Martelella endophytica: one gene and its partner. The protein of the gene in region 1 interacts with the protein of each later gene in a pairwise test. Links are inferred from orthologs where the notes say so. Each region holds a gene or a part of one and is shown on either strand. Other genes may lie near its edges.

Region 1 (3,139 bases):
ATCCTGCCGCTCTATTCGGTGATGAAGACGATTTCGCCGACCTATGTGCGCGCCGCCCGTAGCCTCGGCGCGACGAGCTGGACATCGTTCTGGCGGGTTTATTTCCCGCAATCCGTGCCCGGCATCGGCGCCGGCGCCGTTCTCGTCTTCATCCTGTCGATCGGCTACTATATCACGCCGGAACTCGTCGGCGGCACGTCCGGCATCTTCATTTCGAACCGCATCGCCTACCACATCTCGAGTTCGCTCAACTGGGGGCTCGCAGCCGCGCTCGGCACATTGCTGCTGGTGGTCGTGCTGTTCATGTTCGTGCTTTACGACCGCATCGTCGGCATCGACAACGTCAAGCTGGGCTAAGGAGACACACCATGGAACTGCAGCCCTACGACAGCACGCTGGAAAAGATCTGGCACTATGCCTTCATGGTCATCTGCGGCCTGATCTTCTTCTTCCTGATCTTCCCGATCCTGGTGATCATTCCGCTCAGCTTCAACGCCACGGACTTCTTCACCTTCACGCCCGAAATGCTGTCGCTTGATCCGGCCGGCTACTCCTTCAAGCACTACATGGATTTCTTCACCAATCCCGACTGGCAGCAGGCCCTGTGGAATTCGGTGATCATCGCGCCGATGGCGACGCTGCTTGCGACCTCGTTCGGGACGCTCGCGGCCATCGGCCTTGCGCGCAGCCATGTGCCGTTTCGCGGCGCGATCATGGCGATCCTGATCTCGCCGATGATCGTGCCACTGATCATCTCGGCCGCCGGCATGTACTTTTTCTACTCGCGCGTCGGCCTTCAGGGCACTTATTGGGGCGTCGTGCTGGCCCATGCCGTGCTCGGCACGCCCTTCGTCATCATCACCGTCACGGCGACGCTCGTTGGATTCGACCGCTCGCTGGAGCGCGCCGCCGCGAGCCTTGGCGCCAATCCGGTGATCACCTTCTTCAAGGTGCAGATGCCGCTGATCCTGCCCGGCGTGATTTCCGGCGCGCTGTTCGCCTTCATCACCTCGTTTGATGAGGTCGTGGTGGTGCTCTTCCTTGGCTCCGCCTCGCAGAAGACGCTGCCCTGGCAGATGTTCACCGGCCTGCGCGAACAGATTTCGCCGACCATCCTTGCCGTTGCTTCCATCCTCGTGACGCTTTCGGTCATCCTGCTGACCTTCCTGGAAATCATGCGCCGCCGGTCGGAGAGGCAGCGCGGCATGTCGCCGAGCTGAGCCCCTTGACTTCACCGCCCCTGCCTCTGCAAAAGGGCGGGGAGGGAAGGCCGCCATGTTCATGCTCAAAAGTCCCGCCACCCACGAGCGGGAGATCCGGAAAAGCCGTTTTGCCGCCATCGCCGCGCCGATCGCGGACGAGGAAGCGGCGCGCGCCTTCATCGTCGCCGAAAGCTTTGCCGATGCCAGCCACAATTGCTGGGCCTGGCGCATCGGCACGCAGTATCGCTTCTCCGACGATGGCGAGCCCGGCGGCACGGCCGGCAAGCCAATCCTACAGGCGATCGAAGGCCAGGAGGTCGATCGATGCGCCGTGCTCGTGTCGCGCTGGTTCGGCGGCATCAAGCTGGGCACCGGCGGTCTTGTCCGCGCCTATGGCGGCACGGCGGCGGAATGCCTGCGGCTTGCCGAGAAGGCGCCGGTGATCGCCATGGCGCGGATCACCGCGACGATCGGCTTCTCCGACCTTGCGCTCGTCGAATCACGGCTCGAAGGTGCTGCCGCGCTCACCATCGCAGCGCGCGATTTCACCCAGGCTGGTGCCATCTTCACGCTGTCTCTGCCCGAAAGCGAGGCCGAGGCGACTGCCGCTCTGCTGGGCGACCTGACTCATGGACGGGCCGAACTTACCGTCGATGATACTGTCGGCGATGCTGCATGAGCCGCATTCGCTGGAACTGTTCGCCATTTCGTACGTTTCATCCTCATCCCGCCAACCGACCCCCGAGGTTCTCATGCGCACCGCCGTTCTTCTCGCCTGTCTCGGCCTCGCCGCCACATCGTGCAGCACCCAGCGTTCCGCCGAAATCGGCGCCATGGCCGTTCCGCCGTCGAACTACGCCAACTTGAGCTGCGAAAGCATGACCAGCCAGATGGCCGAGGAGAAGGCCCACCTCACAACGCTCTCGCGCGAACAGGATGGCGAGATCGTAGCCGATATCCGGGCCTTCGGAGCAAGCCTCGGCAGCGTCGAGCAGCAGGGCGCCAAGAACCAGGAAGCGGCGATCGCCTATCAGAAGGGCAAGATCAACGCCATCGACATCGCCATGCGCCGCAAGGGTTGCCCGATGCCCTCATAGGCATGCTGCGCCGCCCATAGCTGGTGACGGCGGCAGATGGGATTTCATTGGTGTCATAAGGTTTCGGAGCGCTTGTCGGTAAGGCGCTTCGCCTTGCCAAATCCCATCGCTTGCACGATGGCGCGTTCCTCTTCGCGTGGAAGGCCAGACGGAAGCGCTTCCATTTCTGCAGGAACGGCTCTAGAACGGCGGGACCACACATTGCGAGATGAATTTCATGCCGCCCGGAAATCCACCGGAACGGCCGGATGACGATATGCCGGCCGAAATGACCCGCCATTGGCCGCCCGTCCTGTTCTGGACTGCCCTGATTGTCGCTTCCGGCGCCGTGACACTGGCGCTCGAGGTTGCAGGCCTGCCGGCCGCATTGCTGCTTGGGCCGATGCTTTCGGCCATCGTGTTCTCCTTCTTCGGATTTCGCATCGCGGTGCCAAAGCTGCCATTCAACCTGGCGCAGGGCGTCGTCGGTTGCCTCATCGCGCGGTCGATCTCCTGGCCGATCCTGCAGGAAATCTCCTCTGACTGGATGCTGTTCGTCGCCGGCGTGCTGTCGGTGGTGATCGCCAGCATCCTGCTCGGCTGGCTTCTGGCGCGCTTCCAGGTGCTGCCGGGAACGACGGCGATCTGGGGTGCCTTCCCGGGCGCGGCAACAGTGATGACGCTGATGTCGGGCTCCTTCGGCGCAGACATGCGGCTTGTCGCCTTCATGCAATATACCCGCGTTGTGATCGTCACCATCGTCGCCGCCACCATCGCGCGGCTCTGGACCGGGGGCGGGGGCAGCGCCGCGGCCGTCGAATGGTTTGCCGAACCGCGGCTCTGGCCGCTTGCGCAGACGTT
Region 2 (3,580 bases), 1.1 Mb from region 1 along the record:
AGGGGGCAGGGCGCCCGGCCGCATCAGGCTTTTCCGCTTCTTCTGCAGAAGGCCGTCGTCCTCCAGCTCGCGCAGCATAGCTTTCAGTACGACGCGGTCCTCGCCCTTGATCCCGAAGGCCTTGGCGATGTCGCGCTTGGAGGCCTGGTCGGGATTGTCGGCGATGAACTTCAAGAGCACATCGCGCGGCGGCACTTGTCCGTGAATGATCTCATCCGGCTTGCGGGACCGGGAGGCGGTCGGTTTTGCGCTCAACTGTCGCTCTTTTCAGCCTCGGCCGACGTCTTTTTCGAAGCGGTCGTCTTCTTCGTTGCCGATGCGGTTTTGGATTTCGCGGTTGTCTTCTTCGCCGCGGTCTTCTTGGCTGCGGGCTTCTTCGCGGCAGCCTTTTTCGCCGGCTTCTTCACGCCGGCCTTTTCGGCACGTGCGGCGAGAAGCGGAATGGCTTCTTCCATGGTGATCGACTGCGGGTCCTTGCCCTTGGGGATGGTCGCGTTGATCTTGCCCCATTTGACGTAGGGCCCGTAGCGGCCGTCATTGACGGTCACTTCGCCGCCGCCTTCGGGATGTTCGCCGAGCGATTTGAGCGCCGCGGGCGCAGAGCGTCGGCGGCCGCCATTGGCGCGCTTGTCGGCGATGATCGAGACCGCGCGGTTGACGCCGACGGAAAACACGTCCTCGATGCTGTCGACATTGGCGTAGGTACCGTCATGCAGGACGAAGGGTCCGTAGCGGCCGAGCCCGGCGGTGATCATCTTGCCGTCTTCAGGATGCGCGCCGACCTCTCTCGGCAGCGACAGAAGCTGCAGCGCCTTTTCGAGGTCGATATCCTCCGGCTTCCAGCCCTTCGGCAGCGACGAGCGCTTGGCTTCCTTGCCTTCGCCACGCTGGACATAAGGTCCGAAACGGCCGGAGCGCAGCGTGACAGGCTCGCCGGTTTCCGGATCGGTTCCAAGCTCGTTCGGCTCGTTGGAATTGGCGGCATCCGCCTCGGCATCGGCGCCGAGCTGGCGTGTGAAGTTGCACTCCGGATAGTTGGAGCAGCCGACGAAGGCGCCGTACTTGCCGAGCTTCAGCGACAGCTTGCCCGTGCCGCAGACCTGGCAGGTACGCGGATCGGAGCCATCCTCCCGCTTCGGGAACACCAGCGGCGCCAGCGCCTCGTTCAGCGCATCCAGCACATTGGTGACGCGCAGCTCCTTGGTGTCTTCGACCTGGGCGAAGAAATCCTTCCAGAAGTCGCGCAGAACCTGCTTCCACTCCAGCGAGCCATCGGAAATCTTGTCGAGCTTTTCCTCGAGTTCCGCCGTGAAGTCATATTCGACGTAGCGGTTGAAGAAATTCTCGAGGAAGGCCGTCACCAGCCGGCCCTTGGCCTCGGGTGTCAGCTTGCGGTTCTCGATGGTGACGTATTCGCGGTCGCGCAGCGTCGCGAGCGTCGAGGCATAGGTCGACGGCCGGCCGATGCCGAGCTCTTCGAGCTTCTTGATCAGCGAGGCTTCCGAATAGCGCGGCGGCGGCTCGGTGAAGTGCTGGGTGGCGCGGATCTTGTCCTTGTCGACGTTTTCGCCCTGGTTGATCTCGGGCAGACGACCATCATCGTCATCCTCGTCGGAGGGCTGCTTTTCCTCGCGATTGTCGGCATAGGCGGCGAGGAAGCCGTCGAACTTGACGACCGTCCCGACGGCGCGCAGCCCGGCGCTTTCGCCACCCTTGGCGGCGGTGATTTCGGCGGTGGTGCGTTCCATCTCGGCCGATGCCATCTGGCTGGCAATGCCGCGCTTCCAAACGAGATCGTAGAGGCGGAACTGGTCGGCATCGAGGTATTTCTTCACCGATTGCGGCGTGCGGGTGAAGTCTGTCGGGCGGATCGCCTCATGGGCCTCCTGCGCGTTCTTCGCCTTCACCGAATAGTGGCGGGCGCTTTCGGGCAGATAACGGGTGCCGAACTGGTCGCCGATCGCGTCACGCGCAGCCGTCACGGCCTCCGGCGCCATGGAGACGCCGTCGGTACGCATATAGGTGATGAGACCGGCCGTCTCGCCGCCGATCGCGATGCCTTCGTAAAGCCGCTGCGCCACCTGCATGGTGCGCGAGGCGGAAAAGCCGAGACGCGAGGACGCTGCCTGCTGCAGGGTCGAGGTGGTGAAGGGCGGGCCGGGATTGCGGCGGACGGGCTTGGCCTCGACGCTCGCCACCGAATAGGTCGCGCCCTCGAGCAGGTCGCGGATGCGGTGGGCCTGTTCCTGGTTCTTCACCGAGTTCTTCTGGACGCGCTTGCCGTCGGCCTGCACCAGCCGCGCCTCGAAGGCGTCGCCGCGCACCGTCTTCAGGTCGGCGACGATGTTCCAGTATTCTTCAGGAACGAAGCGCTCGATCTCGTTTTCGCGGTCGCAGACAAGACGCAGCGCGACCGACTGCACGCGGCCGGCCGAGCGGGCGCCGGGCAGCTTGCGCCACAGCACCGGCGACAGGTTGAAGCCAACGAGATAGTCTAGCGCGCGGCGGGCGAGATAGGCATTCACCAGCGCCTCGTCGATATCGCGCGGATTGGCCATCGCGTCGAGCACGGCTTTCTTGGTGATGGCGTTGAAGACGACACGCTTGACCGGCTTGTCCTTCAGCACCTTCTTCTTCTGCAGCAGGTCGAGGACGTGCCAGGAAATCGCTTCGCCTTCCCTGTCCGGGTCGGTTGCGAGGATCAGGCCATCGGCGGACTTGACTGCCTCGGCGATATCCTTCACCCGCTTGGCGGAGGCCGTGTCGACCTGCCAGGACATCGAGAAGTCGTCGTCCGGCAGCACGGAGCCGTCCTTGGCCGGCAGATCGCGCACATGGCCGAAAGAGGCCAATACCTTGTAGTCCTTGCCAAGGTACTTGTTGATGGTTTTGGCCTTGGCAGGGGATTCAACGACGACTACGTCCATGTCTTCCGTCTCAATTCTGTTTTTGCCGCAGGCCAGAGCCGCGGCCACCGCCATCAAACGGGCGGCCAAGTTTCTTTGGAAGCCTTTGCCCCAATTCGGCGCAGCATACGCGAAAAAGCCATCCGTACCAGCCCGCGGCCGGTACGGGCGGTCCATCCGCGCCAATGACAACGGGAATTCGCACCGCCGGTTCTAGGCTTTCGGGCAGCTGGCACGGTCTGGTGCCGTCGATCCGCTGCCGGTTCTTCCGGCCCACGAAATGGACAGGGATTGAGCGCCGGTCAAGTCCCTCGTCGCAAAATTCGTGCTCTTGAGACTGCCGCGAAGCGGTATTTTGCCCCGCTCAAGCCATCTTCGTGCGGCAAATCTTACGGTTGCAGGGTGAGGCTGTGTCCAGCATAATTGCAACCAAGGGCATCTGCGTTTGCGGATTGCAATCTGCTAGTTCCGGGGTATGCTGATTCAGCTAAACAAAAAAACCGGTGCGTGCATGGCCCGCGCCGCAATAACTGGGTGCACATATGTCGTCTAAGAGCTTCGAGCCAGACTCCTCGCGGAGTCTCACGGAAGATGAGATAACCTATATTCGGCAGATACTGGGTCAGCTTCGCCGTCTCTCCGACAGGGAGGGCACGGAGATGCTCTGCTACCTC

The links.
Region 2: the proteins of TM49_RS15940 (region 1) and topA interact in binary tests that used the Escherichia coli proteins (3 or more experiments, as listed by UniProt). The link is inferred for Martelella endophytica from one-to-one orthologs.

Annotation. Positions count from the first base shown.
Region 1 is NZ_CP010803.1:3,467,443-3,470,581, forward strand. Bases 256-3,078 are described here. They hold TM49_RS15940 (IMPACT family protein), read left to right. Parts: upstream 256-1,275; coding sequence 1,276-1,881; downstream 1,882-3,078. Other genes in these bases: TM49_RS15930 (ABC transporter permease), read left to right, coding at 256-357; TM49_RS15935 (ABC transporter permease), read left to right, coding at 369-1,220; TM49_RS15945 (hypothetical protein), read left to right, coding at 1,955-2,299; TM49_RS15950 (AbrB family transcriptional regulator), read left to right, coding at 2,556-3,078. In the rest of the region: more of TM49_RS15930, read left to right, coding at 1-255; more of TM49_RS15950, read left to right, coding at 3,079-3,139.
Region 2 is NZ_CP010803.1:4,595,968-4,599,547, reverse strand. What follows is about bases 52-3,315. They hold topA (type I DNA topoisomerase), read right to left. Parts: upstream 2,928-3,315; coding sequence 252-2,927; downstream 52-251. Other genes in these bases: rnr (ribonuclease R), read right to left, coding at 52-255. Outside these bases: more of rnr, read right to left, coding at 1-51. UniProt on the Escherichia coli protein: Releases the supercoiling and torsional tension of DNA, which is introduced during the DNA replication and transcription, by transiently cleaving and rejoining one strand of the DNA duplex.